Regions from separate parts of the Streptococcus sp. NLN64 genome, predicted to be linked through region 2. Evidence: predicted binding sites of a transcription regulator. Region 2 holds the regulator's gene; each other region holds the start of a gene.
What was found. Region 2 encodes CtsR, which represses protease genes until heat stress. Its sites were predicted from a motif close to TTGGTCAAAAAAGGTCAAANA; they were not measured.
Positions count from the first base shown of each region.

Region 1: I2503_RS06385 (ATP-dependent Clp protease ATP-binding subunit) is a predicted target of CtsR. The motif match lies at 7,776-7,796, and genes of this name have one in related genera.
Region 3: I2503_RS05110 (ATP-dependent Clp protease ATP-binding subunit) is a predicted target of CtsR. The motif match lies at 3,251-3,271, and genes of this name have one in related genera.

Region 1 is NZ_JADXDQ010000036.1:7,770-18,722, forward strand. It holds gene I2503_RS06345 (DNA translocase FtsK) at 1-925, opposite strand, end outside; gene I2503_RS06350 (AI-2E family transporter) at 1,582-2,694, opposite strand; gene I2503_RS06355 (beta-carotene 15,15'-monooxygenase) at 2,776-4,320, shown strand; gene folD (bifunctional methylenetetrahydrofolate dehydrogenase/methenyltetrahydrofolate cyclohydrolase FolD) at 4,346-5,194, opposite strand; gene I2503_RS06365 (amino acid ABC transporter ATP-binding protein) at 5,210-5,944, opposite strand; gene I2503_RS06370 (amino acid ABC transporter permease) at 5,944-6,627, opposite strand; gene I2503_RS06375 (DUF1797 family protein) at 6,777-7,007, opposite strand; gene I2503_RS06380 (GNAT family N-acetyltransferase) at 7,065-7,664, opposite strand; gene I2503_RS06385 (ATP-dependent Clp protease ATP-binding subunit) at 7,827-10,037, shown strand; gene I2503_RS06390 (NUDIX hydrolase) at 10,189-10,641, shown strand; gene I2503_RS06395 (DUF1827 family protein) at 10,666-10,953, shown strand, end outside.
Region 2 is NZ_JADXDQ010000013.1:21,410-32,362, reverse strand. It holds gene I2503_RS03355 (ATP-dependent Clp protease ATP-binding subunit) at 1-2,223, opposite strand, end outside; gene I2503_RS03350 (CtsR family transcriptional regulator) at 2,227-2,682, opposite strand; gene tsf (translation elongation factor Ts) at 2,951-3,994, opposite strand; gene rpsB (30S ribosomal protein S2) at 4,063-4,845, opposite strand; gene I2503_RS03335 (hypothetical protein) at 5,005-6,021, opposite strand; gene I2503_RS03330 (hypothetical protein) at 6,034-6,612, opposite strand; tRNA gene I2503_RS03325 (tRNA-Cys) at 6,796-6,866, shown strand; gene I2503_RS09770 (hypothetical protein) at 7,048-7,179, opposite strand; gene I2503_RS03315 (hypothetical protein) at 7,266-7,664, shown strand; gene I2503_RS03310 (hypothetical protein) at 7,642-7,818, shown strand; gene I2503_RS03305 (trypsin-like serine protease) at 7,894-8,652, shown strand; gene I2503_RS03300 (NYN domain-containing protein) at 8,697-9,365, opposite strand; gene I2503_RS03295 (YitT family protein) at 9,523-10,458, opposite strand; gene aspS (aspartate--tRNA ligase) at 10,445-10,953, opposite strand, start outside.
Region 3 is NZ_JADXDQ010000025.1:2,769-13,721, forward strand. It holds gene I2503_RS05085 (serine hydrolase) at 1-290, shown strand, start outside; gene rsmG (16S rRNA (guanine(527)-N(7))-methyltransferase RsmG) at 353-1,066, opposite strand; gene I2503_RS05095 (LemA family protein) at 1,154-1,717, shown strand; gene htpX (zinc metalloprotease HtpX) at 1,719-2,621, shown strand; gene I2503_RS05105 (YceD family protein) at 2,630-3,163, shown strand; gene I2503_RS05110 (ATP-dependent Clp protease ATP-binding subunit) at 3,330-5,414, shown strand; gene gndA (NADP-dependent phosphogluconate dehydrogenase) at 5,648-7,072, shown strand; gene I2503_RS05120 (response regulator transcription factor) at 7,082-7,780, shown strand; gene I2503_RS05125 (PTS transporter subunit IIBC) at 7,918-10,110, shown strand; gene I2503_RS05130 (endonuclease/exonuclease/phosphatase family protein) at 10,130-10,953, shown strand, end outside.

The DNA.
Region 1 (10,953 bases), on a different contig from region 2:
GACTTTTGGCTTTTTCTCTTGGAAACAGGTCGATTGAAGGAAGTCGGTAACCAACATACTGGCTGACAATTGGTGAGCGATCAAAGACTACCTCCTCTTGGGGCAGCATCTCGTCCTCTTCCTCCATCGTCTCTACTTCTTCCAAGAAGATGGCAGGTTCTTCTGGAAGCGGTGCTGCTTCCAGAATTTCACCTGTCTCCAAGTCTACCGTTGGTAGAGGGGCTTGAGGGGCAAGCTCTTTTTCATCGGTCACAGCCAACTCTTGCTCTTCTTCCTCTTTTTTTATTTTTGCTTCAAGCCGTCGCTGGCGCTCCCGCAAATAAAGGCTTTCACCTGCTTCGGTTAATTGGTGATACGTATTCAAGAGCCAATCGCCCACATCGTAGATCGAAAGTTGGCTCAAGAGCAGGCTTCCCAGTGCCAAGAAAAGAATTCCAATAAAATAGGAACCTATGTTAGAAAATAAAAATGCTACGGGAATGTAAAGGAAAAGTCCCAGAAGACCGCCACCCACAAATTGCGTCACCTGTAAGCTCAGCAGCTCACTGGTCAAAATACTGAGGTGACCACTAAGGACAGGCATATCTTGCGGCAGACCACCGACAAAATAGGCTTGCCAAATCAAGAGCAATCCAGCTAAAACTGCGGCCACTCCTGGCCAAAATCCTGGACGATCTCGTAACCACTTGAAGGTAAAAAGATAGATGAAAATCGAGACTAAGAGGGCTGGGGCAAGGCTCCCGACACCCCAACGCACTAAATTATAAAGGGTACGCCCAAAAGCCCCCACTTGGAGGAGGGCTATGATGATCAGAACAGCCAGCCCCAGAGAGATAAACATCCGCCGGATTGCTGCCTGCCTAGCCTGTTCAGCCTTACTGGGCCTCCTTGTTTTATTTCCTGTTGATTTCTTTTTGTTTGCCATAGTCCTATTATACCATCTGACCTCCCGTAACCCAAAAACAATCTCGAATCACTTCTTAGAATGTTTTCCCTTCCTCCAAGGCCAATTCAAAACAAAGTAGAAACCAGTAGCCAAGCCCATACTAATCCACCATTTGAAAGGGAGTCCCAGAAGTAGACTCCGGAGATAAGCGGTTGCTAAAAATAAAACATTGATAAACACAAGTTTTGTCAAAAATTTCCCTTTCATCTCCACCGTCCTCCTAGTCCTCATATAAGAAAAGAGGCTGGGTACAAAGTACCAGTCTCGAACTTTTATTTAGCAAAAACTCTTTGACGCAGTGGTTGATTGGTACTTTCGTTCGCTTTTATTAAGAGAACATTTCATGTTCTCTTATCCAGATACTCAAAGAGTCAATTCCTGACTCTTTGACCTCCGAAAATAACCGAATCAACTTTGACATGAACTTCGTTCATGTCATCTATAAACTCTATAGGCATTCACCATGCCTTTAGACCGGAGGTGATACAAACAGTCTGGGAAGAGACTGTTTGTACCTGAGCCTAACAATAAAAAGAGCGAGGTCGTTTTTGGGAAAAATCGTTTCAGCTTACAACTTGCAATAAAGACTTGTAACGAACTCTTCATTAATCAACGGAGTTCTTTCCCACTCCCTCTCAAATATCCGTATCTAACTGTTTTCGCATTTGATTTTCTTTATGGTGTTCATACAGTTCCCAAGCGAATTTCACAATTTCTTTTAAAATCGAATATAAAGGTATGGCAACAATCATGCCTACGATTCCGTAAATATTACTTGATAACAAAAGTAAGACCATGATGGTAATTGGATGAACCTTCATTACCCCTCCCACAATCCGAGGATAGAGAATATTCCCATCCACCTGTTGAAGGATTAGCATGTAGATCAATGCCATCAGCATTTTCTGTGGATCCAAAAAGGCATAGGTAATCAACATGGGAATCATCCCAATCGTGGGACCCACATAGGGGATCAGATTACACACCCCTTGAAAGATGGCAAAGACCAAAGCATAACGAATGCCGATAATCGAATAACCGGTTAAAGTGAGTGTAAAAATAATCAAGGCATCAATCGAAATTCCACTGATATAGCGTGCGATTGTCTTATTCAAAGTAATTAATAAGGAGGCAATATCCAAAGAATCACGTTTTAAGACTGTCCGCTGCAACATGGGAAGAAGTTTCTTTCCATCCAATAAGAAATAAACCAGAAAAATAGGAGTCATGATCAAAATGAAAGCCGTATTAATAACCGCCGAAAAGAGACTTCCAATACTGGTCGTAACATTATTCAAGATATTTTGTAAAATATCCACATAAGATAAGTTCAAGTCCGCAACCGTTTTCTGAATATCAACATTCCTTAAAATTGGTTCTTCAGCGAGATGATTCACTAGAGACTGGGCTTCACGGTAGATTCCCTGACTTGCATAAATCAAACTCGTTAGCTGATTGATCAAAATTGGGAGTAAATAAACCACCGCCCAAACAAGGAGACCAATCAAACCAGCAACAGCCAACAAACTCCCAAGACCACGTTTGATTTTAAAAACTCTTTCTAAAAACTCAACCAGGGGATTGGTGATGTAATAAAAAAAAGCTGCCAAAAGGAACGGAATTAAAATGGTGTTTAGTACCCGAACAGCCGGTGTAATAATCTCCCCCATTTCCCTCCATAAAAAGAGAACCAGACTACAGAGAAGAATTTCGACAGTCCAGAAAAATAATTTACTCTTTTGAAACATAGCGTCCTCCTCTCCTTATTCTAGCACAAATATGGTATGATTTTAGAAGAATATTTCAATCCAAGAAAGAGGTGTCCTTTCGTGCGCCGTTTTTTTAACTATCTGGGTCAGTTTGGGACTTATCTCGTTCTCTTGCTGGCCGGGCTCTTTTGTGCCTTCTTTAGTTTTTCAACTCTTTTTGTAACCACTTTTATCCCTATAAAAATTTCCGAGGGAGTCCTTTTTCAAGTCAATCCCTGGTATTTTTTCCCCTGTTTGCTCCTGTTCCTATGGGGCTTGCTGCGACTTGCCCCTATTTTTGAAAGAATTTCCGACAAGCAATTCTTCAGATTCCTAACCATCCTCTATATCGTCATGGGGGCCTACCTTCTCTTCAACGTGGAAGGTCAGATTCGAGCGGATGCCAAGCACGTTTACAAGGCAGCCCTGGCTTTCAATCAAGGCGATTTTGAATCCCTGACTACAATTGGGGCCTACATGTATCGAAATCCTCATCAACTAGGTCTTCTGAGTTTGGAGCGAATTTACGCTGCTATCCTCCCCACGACCTACCTCGCCTTTGGAATGAACCTGGTCTGGACCCTGACCAATAACTATTTGATCTGGAGATTGGGACGAACCTGGGGATTCAGTCAACTGGCAAGAAATTATCTCCTCTTTTTCAGTTTTGCCTTTCTTCCCCACTTCTTCTTTATTCTCTTTGTTTATGGAAGTACCGTTGGACTGACTGCTTGTCTCCTCGCTTTAACGTTTTATCAAACCTTTGCCCGTAAGGAACAGCTTAGATATGGATTTCTGACAGCTCTATTTCTGGGCCTAGCCTGTGTCATTCGAAACAACTATATGATTTTTGGATTAACCATCCTAGGAATTCTAACCCTCTCTATTCTTAAAGAGTTCACTTGGAAAAAAGTTCTGGTTGGAATTTCTTGTATCATTTGCATGGTTGGTATGAACAAGGCAGTTCTTTCCTATTACGAAGGGGTTATCGGACAGGAGATTGGTCCAGGTACTCCTAAAATTGCCTATGTGACCATGGGGCTTAGGGATGACCCAGATCGAAAAACCCTAGGAGGTTGGTACGATGGCTACAATACCAAAATCCTCCAGCGGAATAATTTTAATGAGGAGCAGGCCACAGAAATGGCCAAGCGTGATCTACGAAAACGTATTGTCACCTTCATTAAAGATCCTATCTATGCCTTTCGTTTTTTCTTTCAAAAGATTTATTCGACTTGGACCGAACCGACCTTCCAGTCCATTTGGACGGGGCCCAATCGTTGGGAACGAAATCAGGAAACCTTCACGCCCCTCCTACAATCTCTTTATGAAGGGCGTACCGCCTATCGAATCTTCCATTTTTCAATGAGCCTACTCTTGTGGACAATCTACTCTTTCGCTGGTCTTTACCTTTTTCACCTGTTCCGGAAAATCCAACCTGATTTTCCTTCCACTCAGTTAGCAGGCGCCATCTTCCTAATGGGTGGTTTTCTCTTTCACCTAATCTGGGAAACGAAGAGCCAGTACGTCTACATGTATATTCTTCTTTTAACTCCTTATGCAGCTCAAGGAGTTGAACTCACTCTTTCTTATTTGAATAAAAAGAAAAAAACTATCAGAACCTAAAAAAATCGACCCTCGGTCGATTTTTTTAGTCCTTGGTGTCTGCCGCAGCCTGAAAGGTCTGCTCTAAAAGCATGGCAATGGTCATAGGGCCTACGCCACCTGGAACAGGTGTTAGGAAAGCGGCTTTGTTCTTGACAGCCTCAAAGTCTACATCGCCAATCAATTTGCCTTCATCATTGCGATTCATTCCCACATCAATGACAACCGCACCCTCTTTGACAAAGTCAGGACCCACAAAATGCCCTCGACCAATGGCTACAACCAAGATATCTGCATCACTAGCTAATTGGGCTAGATTTTCGGTTTTAGAATGAGCAATGGTAACCGTCGCATCTGCTGCCAGCAACATCTCCGCCATAGGCTTACCGACAATATTACTCCGACCAATCACCACCGCTTTTTTACCAGCAGGATTGATTCCGTATTCCTCAAGTAGTGCCATAATTCCAGCTGGTGTTGAAGGAACTCGTAGAGGATCCCCTGTCCACAACCGTCCTACATTGAATGGATGAAAGCCATCAACATCCTTAGCAGGATCGATTGCTTCTAGGACTAAATCTTCCCGAATTTGAGCTGGTAATGGGAGTTGAATGAGGATACCATGCACAGAAGTATCTTGATTCAATTCATCCAACAAGGACAGAAGTTTATCTTCAGACAGGTCTGCAGGATAGCGTAGAATACGGCTTTCAAATCCAGCCTCAACCGCGGCCTTTTCCTTGTTGCGAACATAAACTTGACTAGCCGGATTTTCCCCAACCAAAACGACAACTAAACAAGGCCGAATCCCTTGTTCCTTGATTAATGCTGCTGTCTTCTCAGCCAGCACAGCCCGTTTTTTTAGGGCTAGTTCTTTACCATTCAAGACCTGCATCTGAGACCTCCTTTTTTATAAGACCTTACTTAAGAAATCACGAGTCCGTTCTTCTTGGCTATTATCAAAGATAGCTTCTGGACTGCCATCTTCGACTACAATACCTCCGTCCATGAAGATAACCCGATCGGCTACTTCACGGGCGAAGCCCATCTCATGGGTCACAATCACCATGGTCATACCTGACTCCGCTAATTCTTGCATAACCGCCAAAACTTCACCAACCATCTCTGGGTCCAAGGCTGAAGTTGGTTCGTCAAACAAAAGTAAATCTGGATCCATGGCAAGGCCACGCGCAATTGCAATCCGCTGCTGCTGCCCACCTGAAAGGGACTGCGGGTAAGCATTCGCCTTATCCGGCAGACCAACTTTGGTTAAAAGCTCTCTTCCTTTTTCCTCCGCCTCAGCCTTATCCATTCCTTTCGTTTTAATCGGTGAAAGAGTGATGTTTTCCAAAACTGTCATATTCGGAAAAAGATTAAATTGTTGGAATACCATTCCCATCTTTTCCCTCATCTTAAAGAGGTCGTTTTTGGAATCGGTAATGTCAACTCCTTCAAAATAGACATGGCCCTTGGTCGCTTCCTCTAAGAGATTCATGGAACGTAGCAAGGTTGATTTTCCACTCCCTGAAGGACCGATGATAACGACCACTTCTCCTCGATGAATTTCTAAATCAATTCCTTTTAAAACCTCATTTTTTCCGAAATATTTGTGGAGGTCTTCAATTTTTAAAATGGTTTCCATCATTATTTTTTCTCCTCTTGTTTGAGTCGATTTTCGAATGTTTTCAATAGTAAACCTAAAATGCTAGTCAAGGCCAGATAATAAGCTGCTGCTACCAATAATGGTGTGAGAGCTTGATAGGTTGTGGTCGCAACAGTCTGTGCTCCATTCCACAACTCCATGACTCCAATCGTCGCAAGTAACGAACTATCCTTAACAATGGTCACAAACTCATTTCCCAAGGCAGGCAAAATATTTTTCACCGCCTGCGGAAGCACAACATAACGCATGGCATTCGCCGGACGGATTCCCAAGGAATAAGCTGCTTCCAATTGCCCTTTTGGAACTGCGTTAATCCCGGCCCGAACAGTCTCCGAAACATAGGCCCCAGAGTTCATAGAAAGAATAACAATCCCTGGAATCAAACGCGTAAGATCCACCTGTAAGATACCGATTTGAATGGATGGCGCCGTCAAATGTGTCAAAGCAAATGCAATCATAATCTGAACCAGCATGGGAGTTCCCCGAAAGACCCAGACATAGATATTGGCAATCCAACGCAAGATAGTCCACTTAGATCGTTGCGCAAAAGCCAAGAGGACTCCTAAAATGGTTCCAAAGAAGACGACAAAAACCGATACAAAAATGGTTACCAGAGCTCCATAGTTAAAATAAGGGAGAAACTGGGGTAAAAATGAAAATGACATGAAATTCCCTTCCAATAAAAAATGTAAATATCCATTATTCTACCAAAAAGCCCACAAGCAAACAAGCTGAACCCGATTTTCCTGCAAAAAAGGATGGGGCAAGCTGATCCTTAGTTTAGATCCTTCTCACCCCATCCTTTCTGCATCTATTAATACAATAGTTCGTAGATTTCCATTGCAATCAAGTCAATACTATCGAAAGTGAACGTTTCACGCGCTTCAACATCACGCAAGGTGAAAATTGAGCCCAGTTCTTCATCCTGACTATAGGAAACTTCGGCTACAACTACACCGTCACGCTCAAAATTCCGTTTCAAATTTCCGCCATCTGTCGCCATTTTTTCAAGACGATTGATAATGCGTACCAAATGTGATTCCATTACATTTCTCCTGTTTCCTTAATTCTTACCTAGTATACCATAGAATAGGGTAAATTTCTAGGAGACTTCTTCACTCAAACCCAATTCCTGTAAATTTTCACACTCCCAGATTGCCTTGGGCACTTCTATCGTTACATCTTTAGACCCTAAATCCTTTTCCATCCAAATCATATCATACCAGCGCTGGAATTTGAAACCAACTTGTGGAAAATGCGCCACCTGCACATAGCCTCGTTTCGCATGAAAAATCTGACTGGCCACAGAACTGTACGGATCGTCCTCCTGTCCTAAGCCAATGCAGGCCTTAACAGATAGGATTCCCATAGCTTTGAGACAAGTTTCTAGCCGATCATAGAGTAAGTGTCCGAGTCCTCTTCCTTTTTCTTGAGGAGACAAATAAATAGTCGATTCTACTGCCCATGCGTAGGCGGCTGCAGAACGAAAAGGGCCCGCATAAGCATAACCGAGAATCTTACCATCTACTTCTACCACTAAATAGGGATAAAAGGACTGGATATGGTCCATCCGATCCCGGAATTCTGCTAGACTAGGGACTTGATGCTCAAAGGATATCGCAGTTTCCTGGACATAGTAGGCATAGATTTCCAAAAGAGCAGGGGCATCCTCGCTGCGGGCAAGTCTTACGGTTTCATTCATTGTTGTCTCCTTTCTTTTATTCTAAAGCATGAGCCTGAATGGGTCAAGTAGTTCCTTTTCATAGTTTTTACTTGCAATGTTGCAAAAAGGTGTTATAATCATAGTAGATTACATTTGACCTTTATTGACCAATTGAGGTCATGACCAAAGAAAGGAAGATCTATGCTTTGTCAAAATTGTAAAATGAACGAGGCGACCATTCACTTGTATACAAATATTAATGGTCACCAGCAACAAGTTGATTTGTGTCAAAACTGTTATCAAATTATGAAATCCGATCCGAATGCGTCCTTGCTTAAAGGTTTGAGTGGGAACGCCAATAGTAACGATCCTTTTGGCGACTTTTTCCAAAATTTGGGCAACTTCCAACGTCCGGAACAAGAAGAAACTGGAAACCGTCCTGGACAACGCGAACGGGCCCGTCAATCCAAACCTCGACCAAAAGGAATTTTAGATGAATTTGGTATCAATGTCACTGACATTGCTAAACGAGGTGATATCGATCCTGTGATCGGACGGGATGAGGAAATCATTCGGGTTATCGAAATCCTAAATCGGCGGACCAAGAACAATCCTGTTCTAATCGGGGAACCAGGGGTTGGTAAAACCGCTGTTGTTGAAGGGCTCGCCCAAAAAATTGTGGATGGGGATGTCCCACAAAAACTACAATCGAAACAAGTCATTCGCTTGGATATGGTGAGTCTGGTTCAAGGTACTGGAATCCGTGGTCAATTCGAAGAACGAATGCAAAAGTTGATGGAAGAGATTCGTCAACGTGATGACATCATTCTCTTCATTGATGAAATCCATGAAATCGTCGGAGCAGGGAATGCTGGCGATGGCAATATGGATGCAGGAAATATCTTGAAACCAGCTTTGGCACGTGGAGAATTGCAACTGGTTGGTGCAACAACCCTCAATGAATATCGTATTATCGAAAAAGACGCAGCCTTAGAACGCCGGATGCAACCAGTCAAGGTTGAAGAACCAACTGTTAAGGAAACCTTAATTATCCTTAAAGGAATCCAAAAAAAATACGAGGACTACCACCACGTAAAATACACGGATGAGGCTATTGAGGCAGCAGCTGTCTTATCGAACCGCTATATCCAAGACCGTTTCTTACCAGATAAAGCTATTGACCTCTTGGATGAAGCGGGGTCAAAAATGAATCTAACCCTAACTTTCGTTGATCCAAAAGAATTGGATGAGCGTTTAATTGAAGCGGAACGTCTTAAAGCTCAGGCAACCCGGGACGAGGATTACGAAAAAGCAGCCTACTACCGCGATCAAATTGCCAAATACAAGGAATTGCAAAAAACCGAAATCCACGACCAGGACATGCCAATTATCACCGAAAAAGCAATCGAGGCCATCATTGAGCAAAAAACAAATATCCCTGTAGGTGACCTCAAGGAAAAAGAACAATCCCAATTAGTCAACCTTGCTGATGATTTGAAAGCCCATGTGATTGGACAGAATCCTGCTATCGATAAAATTGCCAAAGCAATCCGTCGTAACCGGGTTGGATTGGGAAGTCCTAATCGTCCAATCGGTAGCTTCCTCTTTGTTGGTCCTACCGGGGTTGGTAAGACAGAACTCTCCAAACAATTGGCCGTGGAACTCTTTGGTTCCGCAGACAGCATGATTCGCTTCGATATGAGTGAGTACATGGAAAAACATAGTGTCGCTAAGCTAGTTGGAGCACCTCCAGGCTATGTTGGCTATGATGAGGCCGGACAATTGACCGAAAAAGTTCGACGCAATCCCTATTCTCTTGTTCTCTTAGATGAGATCGAGAAGGCCCATCCAGATGTGATGCATATGTTCCTGCAAGTTCTTGACGATGGTCGCTTGACTGACGGTCAAGGCCGGACAGTCAGCTTCAAAGATACCATCATCATCATGACCTCTAATGCTGGTACTGGTAAAGTCGAAGCCTCTGTCGGATTTGGAGCGAGCCGTGAAGGCCGAACCAACTCTGTCATGAATGAGCTAGGTAACTTCTTCAGTCCAGAATTTATGAACCGTTTTGACGGTATCATTGAATTCCAAGCCTTAAGCAAGGAAAATCTCCTTCAGATTGTAGATCTCATGTTGGATGATGTTCGTGAACGCCTTGGCAAAAACGGGATTCAGCTGAGCGTTACAGATAAAGTCAAGGAAAAATTGGTAGACCTTGGATACGATCCAAAAATGGGAGCTCGCCCACTTCGTAGAACCATTCAAGACCACATAGAAGACGCCATCACCGATTTCTACTTGGAGAATCCTCAAGACAAGGACCTCAAAGCAGTGATGCAAAGTGGACAGATCATCATTAAATCTACCCAAAAAGTGGAACCAGAAACCGAAACAGTAGAATCTGAATAAGATTGACCAGGGTGGGACAGAAGTCCCATCCTTTTTTCGACAGATTCGTAAAATGTGAATTATTTCTCCTTTTTTCTTTTTTTCTAAAGGATGATGGTCCAAAATCATGATATAATAAAGAAAAACAAGTGAATCTTAGGAAGGTTAACCTATGACAATTCCTCATTTTGGTAAGAAGGATCCTGCTGTGGACTACAAGGTCCGCTATGGAGTTTATGCAGTTGTCCCGGATGCGAGCAAGGAGCGCGTGATTTTAGTACAGGCTCCAAATGGTGCTTGGTTTCTCCCAGGTGGAGAAATTGAAGCTGGTGAGGATCATCAGGATGCATTGGAGCGAGAGCTAATTGAAGAATTGGGTTTTACAGCTGAGTTGGGGCAGTATTATGGTCAGGCGGACGAGTACTTCTATTCGAGTCATCGTGATACCCATTATCACAATCCAGCTTATATTTATGAAGTCACGTCCTATCAGGAGGTTGGTCAACCCCTGGAGGATTTCAATAATCTAGCATGGTTTTCAGTAGATGAGGCTTTTCTCCACTTGAAACGGGGAAGTCACCGCTGGGGGCTCCAGCAATGGCAACTCTCACAAAAGTTAGATTAGAATTTATGATGAAAGGAACAGCTTATGAAATTAATTAATACAAATTCCAGTCATAAACAATTGATTCAGAGCCAGCTTGAAAACACAGATGCCACCTTGGTTGAGACGTTTTCAGCTGGAAACACGGACGTCATTTTTACCCAGGCACCCAACCACTATGAAATTCTCATTACAAACAAACACCGCGCTATCCGTGAAGTCGAAATTGAAACGATTCGTGACTTTTTCCTTAAACGCCGGATCAAATCTGAGGCTATAAAAAAAGAGGATATTAAAACCCTCTACTCAGATAAGTTAATTGAAATTTCGATT
Region 2 (10,953 bases):
AGCTGCCAGAGCCGCAACCATCGGTTTGACCATAACCTTGACAATCTTTTGCATTTGCTCGGCCGTGAGGCTATGGAAGACGACCTTTTCATCAATCCGGTTCAAGAATTCAGGGCGGTAAGCCTTTTTCAACTCTTCAAACATTCGTTTTTCCATACTTTCATGGTCAAAGCGCAGGTCCCCTGCGCCAAAGCCAACAACCTTGTCATCACGGAGAGCAGTGGCCCCTAAATTGGAGGTCATGATAATCAAGGTGTTGGAGAAATCAACCTTGCGCCCCCGGCTATCGGTCAAAACACCATCGTCTAGCACCTGCAAGAGGAGGTTAAAGATATCCGGATGGGCTTTTTCCACCTCGTCAAAGAGGAGCACCGAATAAGGACGATTCCGAACCTTCTCGGTCAACTCACCGCCTTCTTCATAGCCCACATAACCCGGAGGAGCACCGTTAAGACGGCTAGCCGCAAACTTCTCCATGTACTCACTCATGTCAAAACGAATGAGGGCTTCTTCATCATCGAAGAGCAATTCTGCCAAAGCCTTGGCCAACTCCGTTTTACCAACACCCGTTGGACCTAAGAAAAGGAAGGAACCAATCGGACGTTTACCCGTTTGTAGACCTGAACGATTGCGCCGAATGGCGCGACTGATAGCTGAAACAGCCTGGTCTTGCCCAATCACACGCTTGTGCAAGTCCGCTTCCAAATTGAGATACTTCTTGGCCTCTGAATTCGACAATTTCTGTACCGGAATTCCAGACAAACGACTCAAGGTCTGGAGGACATCCTCAGAAGTCACCCGATGTTTGAAGATGGCAGGCTTCTGAGCCTCTTTCATCAGTTTCTTAGCCTTGCTAAATTCTTCATTCATCAAGGCCCTATCCAACTCTGTTAGGCCATTACTATCGTATTCAGAAGATCTCAAACTACGATTCTGAACCGTTGCGGCTGCCTCATCCAACAAATCAATGGCTGAGTCAGGCAAGCGTTTGGCGGTCAAATACCGCTTAGCTGTCTGAACAGCTGTTTTCAAGGCTTCATCCTCAATGGTTACCTGGTGATGCTCCTCATAACGCGGCCGGAGGCCCTGCAAAATCGCAAGGGAATCTGCCTCTTTGGGCTCTTCGATGGTCACCTTGGCAAAGCGACGAACCAAGGCCGCGTCTTTTTCAATATGTTTCTGGTATTCCTCTTGGGTGGTCGCACCAAGAGTACGAAGGCTACCACGCGCTAGGGCTGGCTTGAGAATATTGGCTGCATCAAGGGTCGAATCGATTCCACTACCGGAACCAATGATGGTGTGAAGCTCATCGATAAAGAGGATGATGTTGCCTTCCTTCTCGATGTCGTCAATGATGTTGTTCATCCGTTCCTCAAAGTCCCCGCGGAAACGAGTCCCGGCAATCACATTCATCAAGTCCAACTCCATAACCCGCATATCCTGCAAGGCCACAGGCACTTGACCATCTACAATCCGCTGCGCCAAGCCCAAGGCTAGGGCGGTCTTACCAACCCCAGAATCTCCAACTAGAACTGGATTGTTTTTGGTTTTTCGGCTCAGAATATGAACCATGCGGTCAATTTCTTCTTCACGCCCAACAACCGGCTCTAATTGACCGGCGCGGGCTGCAGCAGTCAAGTCACGGCTATAGTCTTCTAGACCACCACTTTGAGTCGTGGGCATGCCCATCATATTGGCCATTTGTTGGGAGGCTGGCCGGCTGCCACGGAAAAAGTTGCGGATGGATTTGATTTCATCCTTAGACCAGCCGACGCGGGCTTCGATGTCCTTCCGCAAGGCTTTCAATTTCTGGGCTTCCTGCTTGTCCTCTGGATCAAACCCAGATGCATAGAGGAGTTGTGTCGCCAGTGATTCATTTTCCTGCAAAAGAACAAGAAAAATGTGTTCTGTCCCAATTTCATCCTGTCCTAGGTGTTGGGCCAGATCCTCCGCGCGTTTAAAAATTTTTTCCATGAGTGGGGAGAAAGGAAAAATGGTCATTTTTTTCTCTTCACGATAGGGGTAACCGATTATCTCCCCTGCTTTTTCTTCTATAAGATCCAAATCAATGGACGCATCTTTAAAGGCCGAACCGACAATACTATAGGGGTTGACCAAAAAACCGGTTAGAAGGTGCCAGGTCTCGAGATGATCACGGCCATAATTATTGGCAAAGACATGGGCCACTTCAAGGGTTTCTATTAATGCATTTGAATACTTCATTCTTTATCCTCTTCTGTCAATTTCTTTTAATAAGTGGAGCATCATTTGGGTACGCAAACGGGGACCATCAGTGCCTAGGGCAGAATCCAGGGCTACGGCCATCAACCAAGTCGCTTCACGGCGTTCTAAGAGGCCTTCTTCAACGAGAAGCAGCAGGATATCCTCATAAACTTGCTCACTTAATTGCGAGTCCAATTTTTCCTGAAGTTCCTGCAACATTTGGTGGTGATTCGAGTAGGAAATCCGTCCAATCCGGATATAGCCACCACCACCTCGTTTGCTTTCAACAACATATCCTTTGCTTTCAGTAAAACGAGTTTTAATGACATAATTAATCTGACTTGGAACAACCTGAAAGAGTTCCGCTAGTTCACTGCGCTTGAGTACGGCCATTCCCATTTGTTCCAAAAGTTGCTTGATGTGCTCTTCAATATTATCGGAGGTATTTCTTGCTACCATGGAAGTCCTTTCTAATTTTGTGAGCATTCCATCCTAGTAACTTGGTCTCCCAAAGTACTTATTCGTAAACGAAATAAAAAAATGAAATCTGACTATATTTGACTTTTATTATATCTTAATTTTCCAAAGATTAAAAGTGGAAAGAGGCCATACAAGATTAGACTAGGACTAAGAATTTCAAACATTAACAATAAAAAAGGCAGGGCTCAAGTCCCCACCTCCTCTTTGTGCAAGTCCAGAAATCTCTGATTTCTGAATTTCCAAGAAATTAGTCTTGACCAAGAGCAGCAGCCATCGTTGCTGCAACTTCTGATTCAAAGTCGTTTGAAGCTTTTTCGATACCATCTCCAACTTCGAAACGTGCAAACGCAACAACAGAAGCGTTTACTGAGTCTAGGTAAGCTTCAACCGTTTTGCTGTCGTCCATGATGTAGACTTGTGCCAGAAGTGTGTAAGCTTGGTCAACTTTAGTGTTGTCTAGCATGAAGCGATCCATTTTACCTGGGATGATCTTATCCCAGATTTTTTCTGGTTTACCTTCAGCAGCCAATTCTGCTTTGATATCTTCTTCTGCTTGTGCGATCACTTCATCAGTCAATTGAGCTTTTGATCCATACTTCAAGAATGGAAGCGCTGGTTTATTAACCATTGCACGGCTTTCGTTGTCTTGCTCGATTGCGTGGTTCAATTGTGCCAACTCATCTTTAACGAATTGCTCATCCAACTCTTTGTAAGAAAGAACAGTTGGTTTCATCGCAGCGATGTGCATAGATACTTGTTTCGCAAGCGCTTCATCGCCACCTTCGATGACTGATATTACACCGATACGGCCGCCATTATGTTGGTAAGCACCAAATGATTGAGCGTCTGTTTTTTCCAACAAAGCGAAACGACGGAATGAGATTTTTTCTCCGATTGTTGCAGTTGCGTTTACGTAAGCTGCTTCAAGAGTTTCACCCGAAGGCATTACCAAAGCAAGTGCGGCTTCGTTGTCTGCTGGTTGACCTTCAGCGATCACTTTAGCAGTTTCGTTTACCAAGTTTACAAATTGTTCGTTTTTCGCAACAAAGTCAGTTTCTGCATTCACTTCAACAACTGCAGCAACGTTACCGTTTACGTAAACACCTGTCAAACCTTCTGCAGCAACACGGTCAGCTTTTTTAGCTGCTTTCGCCATACCTTTTTCACGAAGTAGTTCAATCGCTTTTTCGATATCACCTTCTACTTCAACCAAGGCTTTTTTGGCATCCATGACACCAGCACCAGATTTTTCACGTAGTTCTTTAACAAGAGCGGCTGTAATATTGGCCATTTGAGCTTCCTCCAAAAATTTTTTAAAAAAGGACAGGACGGAGGTCACTGCCCTTTGGGGTTACAAGATTATTCGTTTGATCCTTCAACTACTTCAACGATTTCTTCAATTGAATCTGCTTGACTAGCTGCTGCTGCCATTTCAGCTTCAACAGAAGCAACGTTATCTTCACCTTGACGACCTTCGATAACAGCATCTGCCATTTTCGCAGTGATCAATTTGACAGCGCGGATAGCGTCATCGTTAGCTGGGATGATAACATCGATATCATCTGGATCAGTATTTGTGTCAACCATCGCTACAACTGGGATTCCCAATTTTTTAGCTTCTTTCACAGCGATTTGCTCTTTGTGTGGGTCAACGACATACATTACGTCAGGAATACGTGGCATATCTTCGATACCACCCAAGAATTTCTCAAGACGTGCACGTTGTTTGTTAAGAAGTGCAACTTCTTTCTTAGGAAGAACTTCGAAGACACCTTCTTCTTCCATACGTTTGATTTCTTTCAAGCGAGCAACACGTTTTTGGATAGTTTCCCAGTTTGTAAGAGTTCCACCCAACCAACGGTGGTTGATGTAGTATTGACCAGCACGTTCTGCTTCTTCTTTAACAGCGTCAGCAGCTTGCTTTTTAGTACCAACAAACAAGATGATTGCATCTTCTGCAGCTGCATCACGCATGAAATCGTATGCTTGGTCTGCAAATTTAACAGTTTGTTGCAAGTCAATTACGTGGATTCCGTTACGCTCTGTGAAGATGTACTTAGCCATCTTAGGATTCCAGCGACGAGTTTGGTGACCGAAGTGTACACCAGCCTCAAGAAGTTGTTTCATTGAAATTACTGCCATGAGTATTTCTCCTTTAAAATGTTTTTTCCTCTTTTGAATTTCAACTTGCAGGACGACCCGAAGGCAACCCCTCCCACAATTCATTCAAAATGAGTATTTGTTGCACAGCAACTCTTTTATTATAAGGGAATTCTTTATAAATTACAAGAGGAATATTCGCTATTTGTCACGATAGTAGATGCCTTTTTCAAATTCTTCTTGTGGTTCCTCGTATTGGGGTTTCAAATAGATCCGTTCTCGTGTCTCATCTGATTCATAACCTGGAATTGGGACATTGACTGGAACATAATTGTATTCAACTGCACTCACCCGATTCTCAGCTAAGGTCCAGTTACCCAAGCCTTTATGATGCATTGTGTAGGTTCCATCACTAGTTGTCAACGTATTATCTTTGATGGACATGGTCCCAAATCGTTGACTAACCCATTTCCCATCATAAACAGAGCCACTTTGAGTTGTTGACGAAGATGTAGTTTCTGATTTTTGACTGGATTGGCTTTGCTTTGTTTTCTGAGTACTCGAAGAACTTGTCTTTGTATCAAATGAGCCAATTAGTACCCAGTCAATCACATCCATCTCCAAGATCTGGTCTTCCGTATGTCCAAATTGCGAATGAATATCACTTTGTCCCAATTGGATAGCTTGCTCCTCAACTTTTTTAGCTTCACCACCCTTAGGATCTAGCTCATAGAGGGTAGCTTGTCCTCGTCCAGATCCTGAAGAAACAGCTGACTGCAGGACACTCCCATCCTTATAAAGAACAAAGCCTACCCTATCACCACCGACCGCAGCAACATAGGTCTCTGCTAACAATTCAGGTTCTCCGTCGTCCAAATAGTGGAGAGCAATTGGGTAAATATTCCCTTGACTATCTGACATTCCAACTAAGAGTTCTTTTTCTCCCTTTTGATCGATGTCGTGGTAGGAGAACAACAGTTTATCAGGACTCTGAGCAATGTTCGCGATGGTCCAATAAGATAGGTCTTGATTCAACTTTCCATAAAGCTCATTGGCTACTGCTTCTGCATTTCCATTCCTGTTTACAGAAACTCTAGCTATTTTTTCATAATCCTCTAGAACCTCTTGATAGGCCTTTTCATTTTTATCAACAGCAGAAACCGAGCCCATGAAGAGACTCGCCAAGAAAGCTACTCCTAAAATACTTTTCTTTTTCATGCTTCTCCCCCCTTAGTTCCGATAGAAGATATAGGGCTCAAAGGCCTCTTGTGGAGCATCATATTGAGGTTGGATAAAAATACGATCCCGGGTTTCATCTGACTCATAGGTCCGAACACTTGTAGCCAGTTTCTGACCTGCAGGTACATAATAGTAGACTGGCGGGCTAGCTACTACTTCTGCCAGTGTCCAACTGCCGTCACTTATTTGTTTAACGGTAAAGGTGCCAGTACCATTGGTTAGTTTGCCACCTTCAATCGTAATGGATCCCATTGCACTTGACCAGGTTCCCTGAATAGCAGGAATAGTTTCGCCACTTGTAGCTTCAGCAGCCTCCTCTTGAGTAGAAGAGGCACTTACTTCCTGACTCACACTCTCTGCTTGTGAAGAACTGGATTGGGATTCTACCATCGCCTCTGTACTTGAACTTGTTGCAGTAGAATTTCCCGCCTTCTTGGATGAAGAAGACTTTTTAGCTGACGACATTACTTGTTTTTGACTGGAAGAAGCACTTGGCTCAGTCTCTTTCTTTTGACCACATGCTGCCAAAGCCAAACTTGCTAAGAGTAATACCATTATTTTCTTTTTCATAAAATACCTCTGTCTATAAAAAAATCGCAGGTAAAACCTAGGTTATCACCTATTCAGTACAGGTCTAGTATACTAATAATCAGATATAAGAGCAAGAAAAAGCCGAAGGTTGACGGAGCAAGAAAAAGCCGAAGGTTGACGGTTGACGAGTGGCATATTTTAGTGTAGAATATTTTATGTTGCGGCGGTATAGCCAAGTGGTAAGGCACGGCTCTGCAAAAGCTTGATCGTCGGTTCAAATCCGTCTACCGCCTTTAACAACCCCTTTTATCCGAATTTATACTGATGAAAAGCCCGAAAAATCGGGCTTTTTTGATTTTTGAGTGGGATAAATACGGATAAACGCTAAAAACATTTCGGACGATTTCCGGACGATTTTAAAGCTTAAAACAAAAAAATCCCCCTGGAAAATCCAGAGGGAGAATCGTTAGATAGTTACATACGTTTAGTGTATTTCAAAGCAATCCAGCCCGCTCCGCTCTTCAACTTGCCCCACTCGTACCCATCAGCAGACTTAGTTTCTGTGATGGTGTAGACTCCAATCTTAGCTTGTCCGTTTGTCTTCATTACTATGATACAACTATTCTTGATTTTTTACTACAAATATTTTATGATAGCTATTGAAAACGCCTACAGCCAAAGGAGATTCGGTTATGAAAAAATTAGGTCTTATCATTATTAGCTTGCTAACCTTACTTAGCTTGTCTGCATGTTCTATCATTATAGAACAAATTTCAAACTTAGCATCTTCAGAATCCTCCAGCACGCAAGAGGCATCTAGCGATAACGAAGGCAAACTTCAAACTCCAAGTAAAAAGAAAAAGGAAGTTTATAAAATCGGAGATAAAATTACCTTCGACAATATCGCTGAGTACACTATTACGAAAGCTGAGTGGTCAGAAGAAGGAAATCAATACGAAAGCAACCGACCTGAAAAGGTTCTCAAAGTAACCTATAATATAACTAATCTTGGCACAGAAGAGCTATTCCTCGGAACCGGTATGGAGCTCTATGTCGGAAACAAAAAAAATGCAGGGATATTCCATCGGTAGCACCTATGATACGATTTCTGAAAACCGAAGCTACGATCACGCAGTTGCCAACTTTGCAGTCAGTGGAGATGGCAATATTGAGCTTGAAATCCAACCAAGCTACGATTCCCAAGTTGCAGTCGTCTCTATCGAAATTAACGACGGTAAAGCCTAGACTTCTCTCCTTTGGGGAGTTTTTTTCTTTTAAAAAAACGAATAAAAAAAGAAAAAGACCACAAAGGAGTTTACCATGAAGAAACGACTAGTTACCCTGCTCATTACCCTCTTAAGCTTACTGCTACACGCGCCAATTCTGGCAGAGGCTCGGAAGGAAGTCAGCCCACAGGAAGCCAGTACTTATCCCTTTCATTTGACGCAGGCACTCATCGCGCGGACAGAGTCAGGACAAACTGTCCGAGGTACGGGCACCTACCTCGGTAAAGGTGCCTTCCTCACCGCAGCCCACAATCTCACAGATGAACAGGGGCAGCTCCGATCTGGGCAGACCGTTGAAACTTACAATGCTCAAGGGAAAGAGGTCTTCCACACGGGAACCTCTGCCACCCCTTACCACCTGGCCCCGTCTTATAGCGGTTATGAGGATTTAAAAAACGACTTAGCTCTTATCCAAGTTGATTCCAGCCTAGGACTTCCAACGGATAAACAAGAACTCAAGCTGGCTATCTACCCCCAGCCTCAAAAACTATTGGGGAAAACTGTGTCCACCATGGGCTTCTCCAGCCTCACGCGCCAACCTTACACCCAAGCAGCTGGTAAAATCATTCGTGTGGAAGCAGATGGTACCCTGACTGCAGATCTTGGATTGGTGGAGGAAAACTCTGGATCTCCCGTCTTCCTAGATGGTGAAATCATGGGAATTATCACCGCAGTGACCGAGGAATGCCGAGGGCAGAGCATTTGTTACCAAGCTACCATCACGCCTTTAACACAAGACTTGAAAAAGCAAGTCTTGGACAAACTTGGACTAGAAGTCCGAATTGTAAACTAAAACATGAAAAGCAGCTTCCGTTCGGAAGCTGCTCTTCTCTTTTCTCAATGGCCCAAGTAAGCTGTGTCAATCGTCCGCAGGCCGTCAATGTGGAGGCTGAGATTGTCCTTAATCGGTCCACCTAGAGGATCCAGAATAAAGTCGATACCTTCACGTCGGGCCAGTTTGGCGGCAGGGACGAAGTCGCTGTCGCCGGCGATGAGGATAATACGGTCTACTTGCTGTTTATAAGCAAGGGAAGAGATGTCTAAGCCGATTCGGATGTCAGTTCCTTTCTGTTGAAGGTTCAGGCGGAAATCCGACTCTTGAAGATCCTTCGCTGTTCGTTGGCCAGAGAGCAGAGACTGAAGGGCCTCCTCCCGCAAGGTGTAAAGGGGCTTGTTCTCAGATAGCTCCCCCATGCGCAAAGCCACACGCCGCTTGTGGCTCAACTCCATAAAAAACTCTTCGGTCCAGCGTAGTGTGTCACTTCTGCTGTAGTCAATAACCCGATCTCCGAAAGGATTGAGCAGACTGGCTTGGATTGGTGGACAGTCATAGTAGAAAATGCGATAGAGGTCGTGCCTCACCTCTGCCTGGTAACAGGATTCTTTAAGATGCCGCGTACAATATTTATACAGGCGTTGGGCTGACTGGGCCGGATCCTCCGAACCGAAAGCCAGATTTGTCCGTTTGCGGTAGTATCCACCATCGACTAAGATTGCTGTTTTCATAAATCTCCTTTTTCTTACCGAGGGAAGGTAGGATGACTGCTCTCAACCTTTTCTCGGCAGACTTTATAAAATCTGAGAGTTTTTTCCCACTCCCATCTTTTTATTCGAAAAAAAATTAAAAAAAGACCTAGCGAAAGATTTTTTCGCCGGTCTACTTTTAATATTCAACAAAACGTCCCAGAACGTGGACATTATCTGCAATGGTCACAAAGGCCTTGGGATCCGTTTCGCGCATAATCCACTTAAATTTATGATATTCCGCTCGGGTAATAATGGTGATCAACACCGCCTTGCGCTCATGCTCGTAAGCCCCCTCAGCATCGTTCAAAATCGTCACTCCACGCTCCAACCTAGCGTGAATTTCCTTGATAACCAGCTCCGGATGGCTGGTGACAATCATGGCCTGCATTTTTCTTTGTTTGGTGAAAACCAAATCGGTCACGCGCGTGGACACAAAGAGGGTCACCAAAGAATAAAAGGCGTAGGGCCAGCCAAAGGAGAGCCCGGCCATTAGAATGATAACCCCGTTAAGGGCCAGCGACAGGTTACCGACCTGCCGACCGGTCCGCTTGCGGATTGTCAGGATTAAGACATCCATACCGCCACTGGAGATATTGGCCCGAAGGGCCAAACCAATCCCCAAGCCCATCAGAACACCCCCAAAAAGGGCGTTGATGATGGGATCTGTGGTCAGGGTCAACTCTGGAATCCACTCTAGGAAGAGGGTCGAGAAACTAACCGTTATGAAGGTGAAAATGGTAAACTTGTGGCCAATCTGATACCAAGCCAGGACCATCAGGGGAATATTGATGGCGTAGTAAATCAAGGCCAGTTGCAGATTGATGTCAAAATGATTGAGTAATTGAGCCTGAATAATCTGAGCCAAACCGGTTGCCCCAGCAGAATAGACATGACCGGGTTGGTAAAAGAGATTGACCGCAATCGCGGACAAGATTCCATACAAGACCGCGGCGGACAATTTCTCGTCATATTTTTCTCGGGAAATACTCTGCAAAAGCTTGATAAAGTGGAAACGCCTGCCTAGTTCATCCAACCAGACCCGAAAAGCACGGTAGTATTTATTGTCTTTCATCCTCTTGGACCCGTAGACTCAGTTCTTCCAATTGGCTCAAAGCCACTGGACTCGGTGCCTGAGTCATAGGGTCTGTGGCCTTGTTGTTTTTCGGAAAGGCAATGACTTCCCGAATATTGTCTTGGCCAGCTAGCAGCATGACGAAGCGGTCCAAACCGATGGCCAATCCACCATGTGGTGGGAAGCCGTAGTCCATAGCTTCCAATAGGAAGCCAAACTGCTCTTCTGCTTCTTCTTGACTGAATCCAAGAGCTTTAAACATGCGTTCTTGTAAGTCTCGTTGGTTAATCCGAAGGCTTCCACCTCCCAACTCATAACCATTCAAGACAATATCATAGGCGATCGCCTTAACCTTGCTGAGGTCACCTTCCAATTCGGAAGCCGTATCCATTTGTGGCAGGGTAAACGGATGGTGGGCACTCATGTAACGACCTTCTTCTTCAGACCATTCAAACATTGGCCAGTCCACAACCCAGAGGAAATCGAATCGACTCT
Region 3 (10,953 bases), on a different contig from region 2:
AGAAAAAGTACGCAGAAATATTACGGTTAACGGGTGAGTCCTTCCCTGGAGAATATTATAAGGGATTACTACCTGGTTTGAAGATTGATCAGAAACCGGGTTACGTCAATGAAGCTTTAAATGTTAATGCAGTGGTTTATGAGGAAACACCTTATCTTGTTGCCTTGTACACAGCAGGCTTGGGTGGAAGCACAGTCGCTTCAACCGAAGTGAATCCAGTAGGTCTTTACCAAGTTAGCCAATTAGCCTATGTTATTAATGAGTGGCACCGTGTGAATATGAATCCCTAAGGCTTTCAATTTTTTATTCGAAAAAAAGACAGAAAAAAATCCAATTTCTGTCTTTTTATTTTTTATAATGGCCGTTTTGCAGGGATCCCCGCTTTTCGTGGATATTTATTGGGTGTTTCTTTGCGTTTTTCTAAGATAGTCAAGGCACGAGGATCCCCGTTAGGAAGTTGATAGTTCTCTGTGCTGATAAGCTTGGTAAAGAGAATACTGGATGCATTCTTAGCTTCTTCGATTTCCTCAGCTGCATCACTAGCCTTGAGGGCTAGAAGTTGCCCGTTTAGTTTGAGGAAGGGTATAGTTAGTTCAAGGAGAATAGGCAAGCGGGCAACAGCTCGAGCTGTAACTCGGTTAAAGGTGGCTCGGTAATCTTTGTTCTGTCCGAGATCCTCTGCGCGTCCATGGATAAAGTGCACCTTATCCAATTCCAATTTTTCAGACAGTAGCTGAAGGAACTGGATGCGTTTGTTTAGAGAGTCGATAATTGTGACTTCGATTTCAGGCAAGAGAATCTTTATGGGGAGGCTTGGAAAACCTGCTCCCGCCCCGATATCTAGTAGTTGGAGTGATTGATTTGCGATGTGTCCAAGGAAGACTGGGGCCAAGGAATCATAGAAGTGCTTGAGATAGACTTCTTCCTTGTCCGTGATGGCTGTGAGATTTATTTTTTGATTCCATTCAACGAGTAGCTCATAGTAAGTTTCGAATTGCTGTTTTTGTTTTTGGCTTAGAGGAAAGCCCTGTTCTTCAAGTTTTTGATAGAATATTTCTGGTTTCATAAACCCTCCCTTTTCCCTTTATTCTAACACAATCTAAGCTAATTTTGATATACTAGTACTAGTTTTACGAAAGGAAGGATGTATGGAATGTGGATTTTACTTGGTATTATTTTGATTCTAATCGTATTTGGAGTTGCTTCCTATAATGGTTTGATTCGTTCTCGGATGCAAACACAGGAAGCCTGGAGTCAGATAGATGTACAATTGAAGCGTCGGAATGATTTGATTCCTAATTTGATTGAAACGGTGAAAGGCTATGGGAAGTACGAGCAGTCTACCTTGGATAAAATCACGAGCCTCCGCACCCAGGTTCAGCAAGCTGCTAGTCCAGCAGAAGCTATGGCCGCTAGTGATGCTTTGAGTCGTCACGTTTCAGGTGTGTTCGCGATTGCTGAAAACTACCCCGATTTGAAGGCTAATAGCAATTATTTACAACTCCAAGAAGAGTTGACGAATACAGAAAATAAGATTGCCTATTCTCGTCAACTCTATAATAGTGTTACGGCTAAGTACAACACCAAGTTGGAAACAGTCCCAACAAACTTGATTGCAAATTTCTTCCATTTTCAACCTGAGGAATTTCTTCAAATTCCGGAAGAAGAGAAAGCTGTTCCAAAGATTGATTTTGGGGCTAATGGGCTAGGAGACTAAGATGTTATTTGACCAGATTGCAAGTAATAAAAGGCGTACATGGGTGTTGCTCTTTGTCTTTTTCCTCCTTCTAGCCTTGATTGGAGCTGCAGTTGGTTATCTTTGGTTGGGAAATGTCTGGGGTGGGGTGTTGACGGCCTTCATTATTGGAGGGATTTATGCCCTAAGCATGATTTTCCAAGCTACGGAAATGGTGATGTACATGAACGGAGCTCAGGAAATCAAAGAAAAAGATTATCCTGATTACTATCATATTGTCGAGGATATGGCTATGGTAGCTCAGATTCCTATGCCGCGTGTTTATGTGGTACAAGATCCATCTCCTAATGCTTTTGCGACTGGCTCCAATCCTAAAAATGCGGCTGTGGCTGCCACAACTGGTCTGCTGGATATGATGAACCGGCAAGAGCTAGAGGCGGTCATGGGACACGAAGTGAGTCATATTCGCAACTATGACATTCGCATCTCGACCATTGCTGTGGCCTTAACCAGTGCTGTGACCATGCTCTCGAATATAGCGGGGCGTAACCTTTGGTACAGTATGGGAGGGCGCCGTCGCTCCAATTCTGATGAGAATCAACAAGGCGCAGCCAATATTATCTTCTTGCTTTTATCACTTTTGGCGATTGTGTTAGCCCCGCTCGCAGCGACTTTGGTACAGTTGGCCATTTCTCGCCAACGCGAATTTTTGGCAGATGCTTCCAGTGTTGAGTTAACTCGAAACCCCAAAGGAATGATTTCCGCTTTGGAAAAATTAGAAGGGGGACCTGCAAGTAAGCGGACTGTTGATGACGCAAGTGCTGCCCTCTACATCAATGAGCCTCGAAAAGCTGGAAGTCTTCAAAAATTATTCTATACCCACCCACCAATTCCAGAACGGATTGCTCGTCTGGAAGAAATGTAAGGAGAATCATGTTCCATTTACAAGAAATTCGTCGTAAACCCGAGGGCATTGCCTTTGATCAAGAACTTAGTCTGCTAGCCGATCTCCAGGAACGTAATCCTGAGATTCTGGATCTCCAGAAGGTCAAAGCTATAGGTCAGGTAGTCTATGAGGATGGCCTCTATTTTTTGACTTACAACCTTTCCTATGACATTACTTTAGCTTCCAGTCGCAGTTTAGAACCTGTATCCCTCAAGGAAAATTTTCCTGTATCTGAAGTCTTTGGAGATACGGCGGATGCCGCATCTCTCAGTGAAGAAGAGAGTCTCTTCCTCCTACCGATTGAGGGAGATGGAATTAGTTTGGAAGACAGTGTGGCAGACAATATTCTTTTGGAGATTCCTCTCAAGGTTCTGACGCCAGAAGAGGCAGAAGAGGACACAATGCCTGCTGGTAATTCTTGGCAGGTTTTAACGGAAGAAGATTTTGCGCAGCAGCAAGCGGCCGCGAAAGAAGAAAGTAATCCTTTTGCGTCGCTTAAAGACCTATTTACAGAAGAGTAAGATTATTTGGAGGCGAAAGCCTCCATTTTTTTTGTAAAAAAACGTAACAATTCGTTGACAATATATTACAGAATTGTTAAAATAATTATAGTCAGTAAAGGTCAAATAGTAAGTGTTGGTCAAAGACCTGCTGATTAATAATAAGAAAACTAAACGAGGTAAAACCATGAATTATAGAAATGATGATTATTTTAACCAAATGGACGATTTGATGAACCGCTTGATGGGAGGTCAAGGTTTTCAAAGAGAAACTCGCCGTTACAGAATTAATGGCCAAGAAGTGACACCCGAGCAATTTGCGGCTTTTCAAACACAGTCTGGTCAAGCTGTTCGACCAGCAGCAAAACCAGTTGAGGCAACTGGACAAGGGATCTTGGCTAAGTTGGGACGGAATTTAACAACTGAAGCGCGTCAAGGAAACCTAGATCCAGTTCTTGGTCGGGAAAAGGAAATTCAAGAAACCGCTGAAATTCTGGCTCGTAGGATCAAGAATAACCCAATTTTGGTAGGGGATGCAGGTGTTGGGAAAACGGCTATTGTCGAAGGTCTAGCGCAAGCAATTGTGAAAGGGGATGTACCAGCTGCGATTAAAGATAAGGAAATTATTTCCATAGACATTGCTAACCTTGAAGCTGGGACCCAGTACAGAGGAAGTTTTGAGGAAACCATTCAGAAATTAATAGAGGAAGTACAAGCTGCTGGAAATATTCTCCTCTTCTTTGATGAAATTCATCAAATTCTTGGAGCTGGAAGTACTGGTGGAGATTCAGGTTCTAAAGGATTGGCAGATATCTTGAAACCAGCTCTTTCACGAAGTGAATTGACAGTAATTGGGGCAACAACAGAAGATGAATATCGCAATACAATTTTGAAGAGTGCGGCTCTTGCAAGGCGGTTTAATGAGGTGAAAGTCAAGGCGCCGTCTGCAGATGCAACTTTCGAAATTCTAAAAGGCTTACGGTCACTCTATGAAGAACACCACAATGTGTTATTGCCGGATGCGGTACTTCAAGCAGCGGTTGATTTTTCCGTTCAATATATGCCGCAACGGAGCTTACCGGATAAGGCCATTGATCTTTTGGATATCACGGCAGCTCACTTGGCAGCCCAGCATTCTGAAGTCGATGTCTTCGAAGTGGAGGAAGAAATCCAATTGGAAAAGGCTCGACAAGAAACAGCGGCTGAACAACAAGATTATGAAACAGCCCTTAAGCACAAGGTTCGAATCCAAGAATTGGAAGAGCAAATCAGCCAGCAACGCGCAAGTAAACAAATGGAAGCAAGCGTGAATGATGTGGCTGAATCTATCGAACGTTTGACCGGAATCCCAGTCGCGCAAATGGGTGAAAATGATATTGAACGCTTGAAAGGATTGAAAGAGCGATTGGAAAGCCAGGTGATTGGTCAAAATCAAGCTGTGGAAATGGTGGCGCGAGCTATCCGGCGCAACCGAGCTGGTTTTGACGATGGCAATCGCCCCATTGGCAGCTTCCTCTTTGTAGGACCGACTGGGGTTGGAAAAACAGAGTTGGCTAAGCAATTGTCTATGGAACTTTTTGGTAATAAGGATGCTGTGATTCGCTTGGATATGTCTGAATATGCGGATAAAACAGCAGTTTCGAAACTAATTGGAACCACTGCAGGTTACGTTGGCTATGAGGATAATGGAAATACCTTAACCGAACAAGTTCGTAGAAACCCGTACTCCATTCTCCTTTTTGATGAAATTGAAAAAGCGGATCCACAAGTTTTAACCTTGCTGTTGCAAGTCTTGGATGATGGTCACTTAACAGACGGCCAAGGTAATCGCGTTAATTTTAAGAATACAGTGATTATTGCAACATCAAATGCAGGTTTTGGACATGGTTCCCTCGATGAATCCGGGGAGTTGATGGAGAAATTGGCTCCTTACTTCCGGCCAGAATTCCTTAATCGCTTTAATGCAGTCATCGAATTCCGTCATTTGGAAAAATCCGATTTGGCTCAAATCGTAGAATTAATGCTGGGTGATGTTCAGAAAACGTTAGATAAAAAAGAAATTCATCTGGATGTAACCGTGCCCGTTAAAGAAATTTTGATTGAAAAGGGCTACGATCCCGCTATGGGAGCACGCCCCCTACGCCGTGTGATTGAACAAGAAATTCGAGATAAAGTCACCGACTTCTACCTCGACCATTTAGATGCCAAAGATCTACTAGCTGAGGTTGTGGATGGTCAAATTATAATTCAAGCAAAAGAGCAAGCAGCTTAAACTAGAGAGGTTGGATGAGTGCCAACCTCTTTTTAAGGATCTCACTTCGTTTTCAGAAAGAATATTAATTCCAGCCAAAGAGAATTCTTTTAACAATTGGATTGCTACAGTAGAGTATGCGAAGTGGATACCAGGGTTTGCGAAAAATGGGAAGTGGGTACCAGAGTTTCCGAAAAATTGCAGAAGAATTTTATAGGTGGTATAATGGAATCAAATAGTATAAGGAGAGACTCATGTCAAAAGCAAATTTTGGTGTTGTTGGTATGGCCGTTATGGGGCGGAATCTTGCGCTCAATATCGAGTCACGTGGCTATAAGGTAGCTATTTATAATCGCAGTAAAGAAAAAACAGAGGATGTGATTGCTTCCCATCCCGATAAAAATTTTGTGCCTAGCTATGATGTGGAATCATTTGTGGCATCGATTGAAAAACCTCGTCGCATCATGTTGATGGTCCAAGCAGGTAAAGGTACAGATGCAACCATCCAAGCGTTGCTTCCATACTTGGATAAGGGAGATATCCTGATTGATGGCGGAAACACCTTCTACAAGGACACGATTCGTCGCAATGAAGAATTGGCGGATTCAGGTATTAACTTCATCGGAACAGGGGTTTCCGGTGGTGAGAAAGGGGCTTTAGAAGGACCTTCAATCATGCCTGGCGGACAAAAAGAGGCTTATGAACTGGTAGCAGATGTCTTGGAAGAAATTTCGGCTAAGGCACCGGAAGATGGAGCACCTTGTGTGACCTACATTGGCCCAAATGGAGCTGGTCACTATGTAAAAATGGTTCATAATGGAATTGAGTATGGCGATATGCAATTGATTGCAGAGAGCTATGACTTGATGAAAGGTCTTTTAGGACTATCCGCTGAGGAGATGGCAGATATCTTTACTGAGTGGAACCAAGGGGAATTGGATTCCTACTTGATTGAAATTACATCAGATATCCTGCGCCGTAAGGATGACCAAGGTCAAGACGGACCGATTGTGGATTACATCTTGGATGCAGCAGGAAACAAAGGGACTGGTAAATGGACAAGCCAATCAGCTTTAGATTTAGGTGTGCCATTACCCTTGATTACTGAATCTGTATTTGCTCGTTACATCTCTACTTATAAAGAGGAGCGTGTGGAAGCAAGTAAGATTTTGGCAGGTCCAAGTGTAGCAGCCTACGAAGGAGATAGGGCTGAGTTGATTGAAAAAATCCGTAAGGCCCTTTACTTCTCTAAAATTATGTCTTATGCACAAGGATTTGCACAATTGCGCGTGGCAAGTAAAGAAGAAGGATGGGATCTACCATTTGGTGAGATTGCATCTATTTGGCGTGCAGGATGTATTATTCGTGCCCGTTTCTTGCAAAAGATTACAGATGCCTACAAGGAAGATGTGGATTTACCAAACTTACTCTTGAATGACTATTTCCGTCAAATTACAGCAGATTACCAGGCAGCCGTGCGTGAAGTGGTAGCCTTGGCCATCCAACATGGTGTGCCAGTTCCAACATTTGCAAGTGCGATTAACTACTATGATAGCTATCGTTCAGCTGATTTGCCTGCCAACCTTATCCAAGCGCAACGAGATTACTTCGGAGCTCATACATATGAACGTAAGGATAAAGAAGGTATTTATCACTACTCATGGTATTCTGAAGAATAAGGAGTTGAGATGGGGAAACGCATTTTAATCATTGAACAAGATAGCCATTTGGCTCGTTTCCTCACTCTTGAGTTGGAGTCTGCAGGGTATGAAGTCCTCTGGGAGACAGAGCATCAGGAGGCTTTGAGACTTGCTGCGAGCCGAGATCTGGAGCTCCTTCTCTTTGACTTGCAAGCTGGATTTGATGCCAATCGTTCCTTTTTAGAACAATTGGCCCAAGTAAAACCCTCAGCGGTCATCATTGCTCTGGCTAGTCCTGAGGACCTCAAGACTCAACAGGATGTGATTCATCAGTATACCGTCCTTGTTGCAGTGAAGCCTTTTGTAGCTCCGATTCTGCTAGAGCAGATTGCTTCCATATTTAGAGGGCGGGATTACATCAATCAACATTGTGGGCAAATTAAAAAAGTAGCAAAACACCACCAATTGGAGGTGGACCTAGCAAATCACATGGTTTTCCGCAAGGGGGAGCAGTTAGCTCTGACCCGACGAGAGTATGATCTCTTGATTGCGCTGATGAGTAGTCCTAAAGCTCTTACGCGAGAGGAGTTACTCGAGCGTGTCTGGAAGTATGAAAATCCAGGGGGGACCAATATCGTGGATGTATACATTCGCTACCTACGAGGCAAAATTGATATCGAGGGGCAGGCTAGCTATATTGAGACTGTCCGTGGGGTTGGCTACAAAATGAGAGATTTAACTGTTTAAAAGGTTGGAGTGTGAGCTTCAACCTTTTTTAAACAAAAACTTTTGAAAACCTTTACAAAAAAATCGGAATGCTGTATAATGTACTTGTAAGTCAAACGATTGCCTATCGTGAAGCTATTAAATAAATGAGGAGATGAATGATGAAAGATACATTCAAAAATCTAACGAGCTTTGAATTCTGGCAAAAATTCGGTAAAGCTCTGATGGTGGTTATTGCTGTAATGCCAGCCGCTGGTTTGATGATCTCAATCGGGAAGTCCATTCCGATGTTGGGGCCTGATGTAGCGGCCTTGGTCATGATTGGTAGCGTACTAGAACAAATTGGTTGGGGAGTTATCGGGAACCTACATATTCTCTTTGCCCTAGCAATCGGTGGAAGCTGGGCTAAAGAGCGGGCTGGTGGTGCCTTTGCTGCTGGTTTGTCCTTCATTCTCTTGAACCGCTTGACAGGGGTAATCTTGGGAGTAAACAGTGCCTTGCTAGCTGATCCGGATGCGACTGTCCAAACTCTCCTGGGTTCAACCATTAAAGTATCAGACTACTTTGTGAGTGTCTTGGAAGCACCTGCTTTGAACATGGGGGTATTTGTCGGGATTATCGCCGGTTTTGTAGGGGCAACAGCCTATAATAAATACTATAATTACCGTAAACTTCCTGATGCTCTTTCCTTCTTTAACGGAAAACGGTTTGTACCATTTGTTGTTATCCTACGTTCCGTTATTGTAGCGATTATCTTGGCTGTTGTATGGCCAATCATCCAATCAGGAATTAATGCGTTTGGTGTTTGGATTGCCAACTCTCAAGAGAACGCACCGTTTATTGCACCATTCCTCTTTGGAACCTTGGAACGTCTCTTGTTGCCATTTGGTCTTCACCATATGTTGACCATCCCTATCAACTACACCGCTCTTGGTGGTACTTACGAAATCATGACTGGTGCAACTGCAGGTCAAACTGTATTTGGTCAAGATCCATTGTGGTTAGCGTGGGTTACTGACTTGACAAACTTGAAATCTGCTGGAGATACAGCAGCTTACAATACCCTTTTGGAAACCATTACACCTGCTCGTTTTAAAGTGGGACAAATGATTGGTTCTATGGGTATCTTGATGGGTATCGTTTTCGCAATTTACAAAAATGTTGACGTTGACAAAAAAGCGAAATACAAAGGAATGTTGACCGCAACTGCCTTGGCTGTATTCCTAACAGGGGTAACAGAGCCAGTTGAGTATATGTTCATGTTTGTAGCTATGCCGCTTTATGTCGTATACGCTTTGGTTCAAGGTCTTGCCTTTGGCATGGCAGATATTGTTAACTTACGGATGCACTCTTTCGGTAGTATCGAATTCTTGACCCGTACCCCGCTTGCAATTAATGCCGGTTTGGGCATGGATATTCTTAACTTTATCTGGGTAACCGCACTTTTTGGTTTGGCAATGTACTTCATTGCAGACTTTATGATTCGTAAATTCAACTATGCAACACCAGGACGGAATGGGAACTATGAAGAAGGTATGGCTTCCGATTCAGCTGAAGCAGGTTCAGGTGATGGTAAGGTAGCAGCACCGTCTCAAGCAGTTAATGTTATTAATCTTCTTGGTGGTGCCAGCAACATTTCCGACGTGGATGCATGTATGACTCGTCTACGTGTTACTGTTAAGGATCCAGAAAAAGTTGGTTCTGAGGACTTGTGGAAAAAAGAAGGGGCAATGGGGCTTGTGATGAAAGACTCTGGAGTCCAAGCAATTTACGGTCCGAAAGCAGACGTCTTGAAATCTGATATCCAAGACCTCTTGGATTCAGGTGATGTGATTCCTCAAACAGTTATGACAGTCTTTGACGATGCACCTGCAGAATCTTCTGCTCCTCAAGGTAAATCTGTTGAGATCGCTAGTGTGGCGGATGGTGAAGTTGTTGAGTTAGCAGCTGTTTCTGATCCAGTGTTCTCTCAAAAGATGATGGGAGATGGATTTGCGGTTGAGCCAAGTAATGGTGAGTTCTTTGCACCTGTTAATGCAACAGTAACTAGCATTTTCCCAACCAAACATGCACTTGGTCTTTTGACTGAAGATGGCCTTGAAATCTTGATTCACATTGGTTTGGATACTGTAAGTTTGGAAGGAAAACCATTTACAGTACATGTTACAGAGGGGCAAAAAGTTGAACGTGGTGATCGCCTGGTAACTGCTGACTTGGATGCTATCCGTGAGGCAGGTCGTGAAACAAGCACTATCGTGGTATTCACAAATCAAGATTTTGTTCAAAACGTCAAAGTAACAAAACTTGGCCAAGCTGCTAAAGGTGAAACCGTTGCGACAGTAGACCTATAAGAATAGAAAAGGGTAAAAAATGGCAAAATTCTTAACCTTGAACACCCATTCTTGGATGGAAGAGGAGCCAGAGAAAAAACTGGCAGATCTAGTCCAGCAGATTGTTCGTGAGGAATATGATGTCATTTGTTTGCAAGAAGTTAATCAGGAGATTAACTCTTCCCCTGCGGAAGAAGTGGCGGGCTACGTGGTAGCTCAGCCACTTCTTGCTATTCATGACGATCATTTTGCTCATGTTCTTGTAAAAGAACTGAAAAAATTTGGTTTAACCTATTACTGGAGTTGGGCTTATAATCATATTGGCTATGATCGTTACCACGAAGGAGTTGCAATCCTGTCCAAAGAACCGCTTAAAGCTACGGAACTTCTGGTTTCTGAAATTGATGATCCAAGCGACTATCGTCGGCGTCAAGTTCTATTAGCTGAAACGGAGGTTGATGGACAACGAATTCAAGTTGCCAGTGTACACCTCTCTTGGTGGGACAAAGGTTTTCAGGCAGAGTGGGCACGATTAGAATCAGAATTGTCTCACCAATCCCATCCAGCAGTTTTAATGGGAGATTTTAATAACCCAGCTGGCCAAGAAGGTCACGCGCACATTTTAGCGAGTCCCTTAAATTTGCAAGATAGTCACTTGGTCGCGAGTGAAGTTCGAGGGGACTACACCATGGGTGGTCATATTGATGGCTGGGAAGCAAAAACTCCGCCTTTGAGAATTGATTTTGCCTTCCTATCCCAGGATTGGAGTGTGGACCGGTCAGTTGTGCTTTTTGATGGCGTCCATGGACCAATTGTCAGTGATCACTTCGGTCTGGAAGTCTGTGCAAGAATAAAAACTCCTGG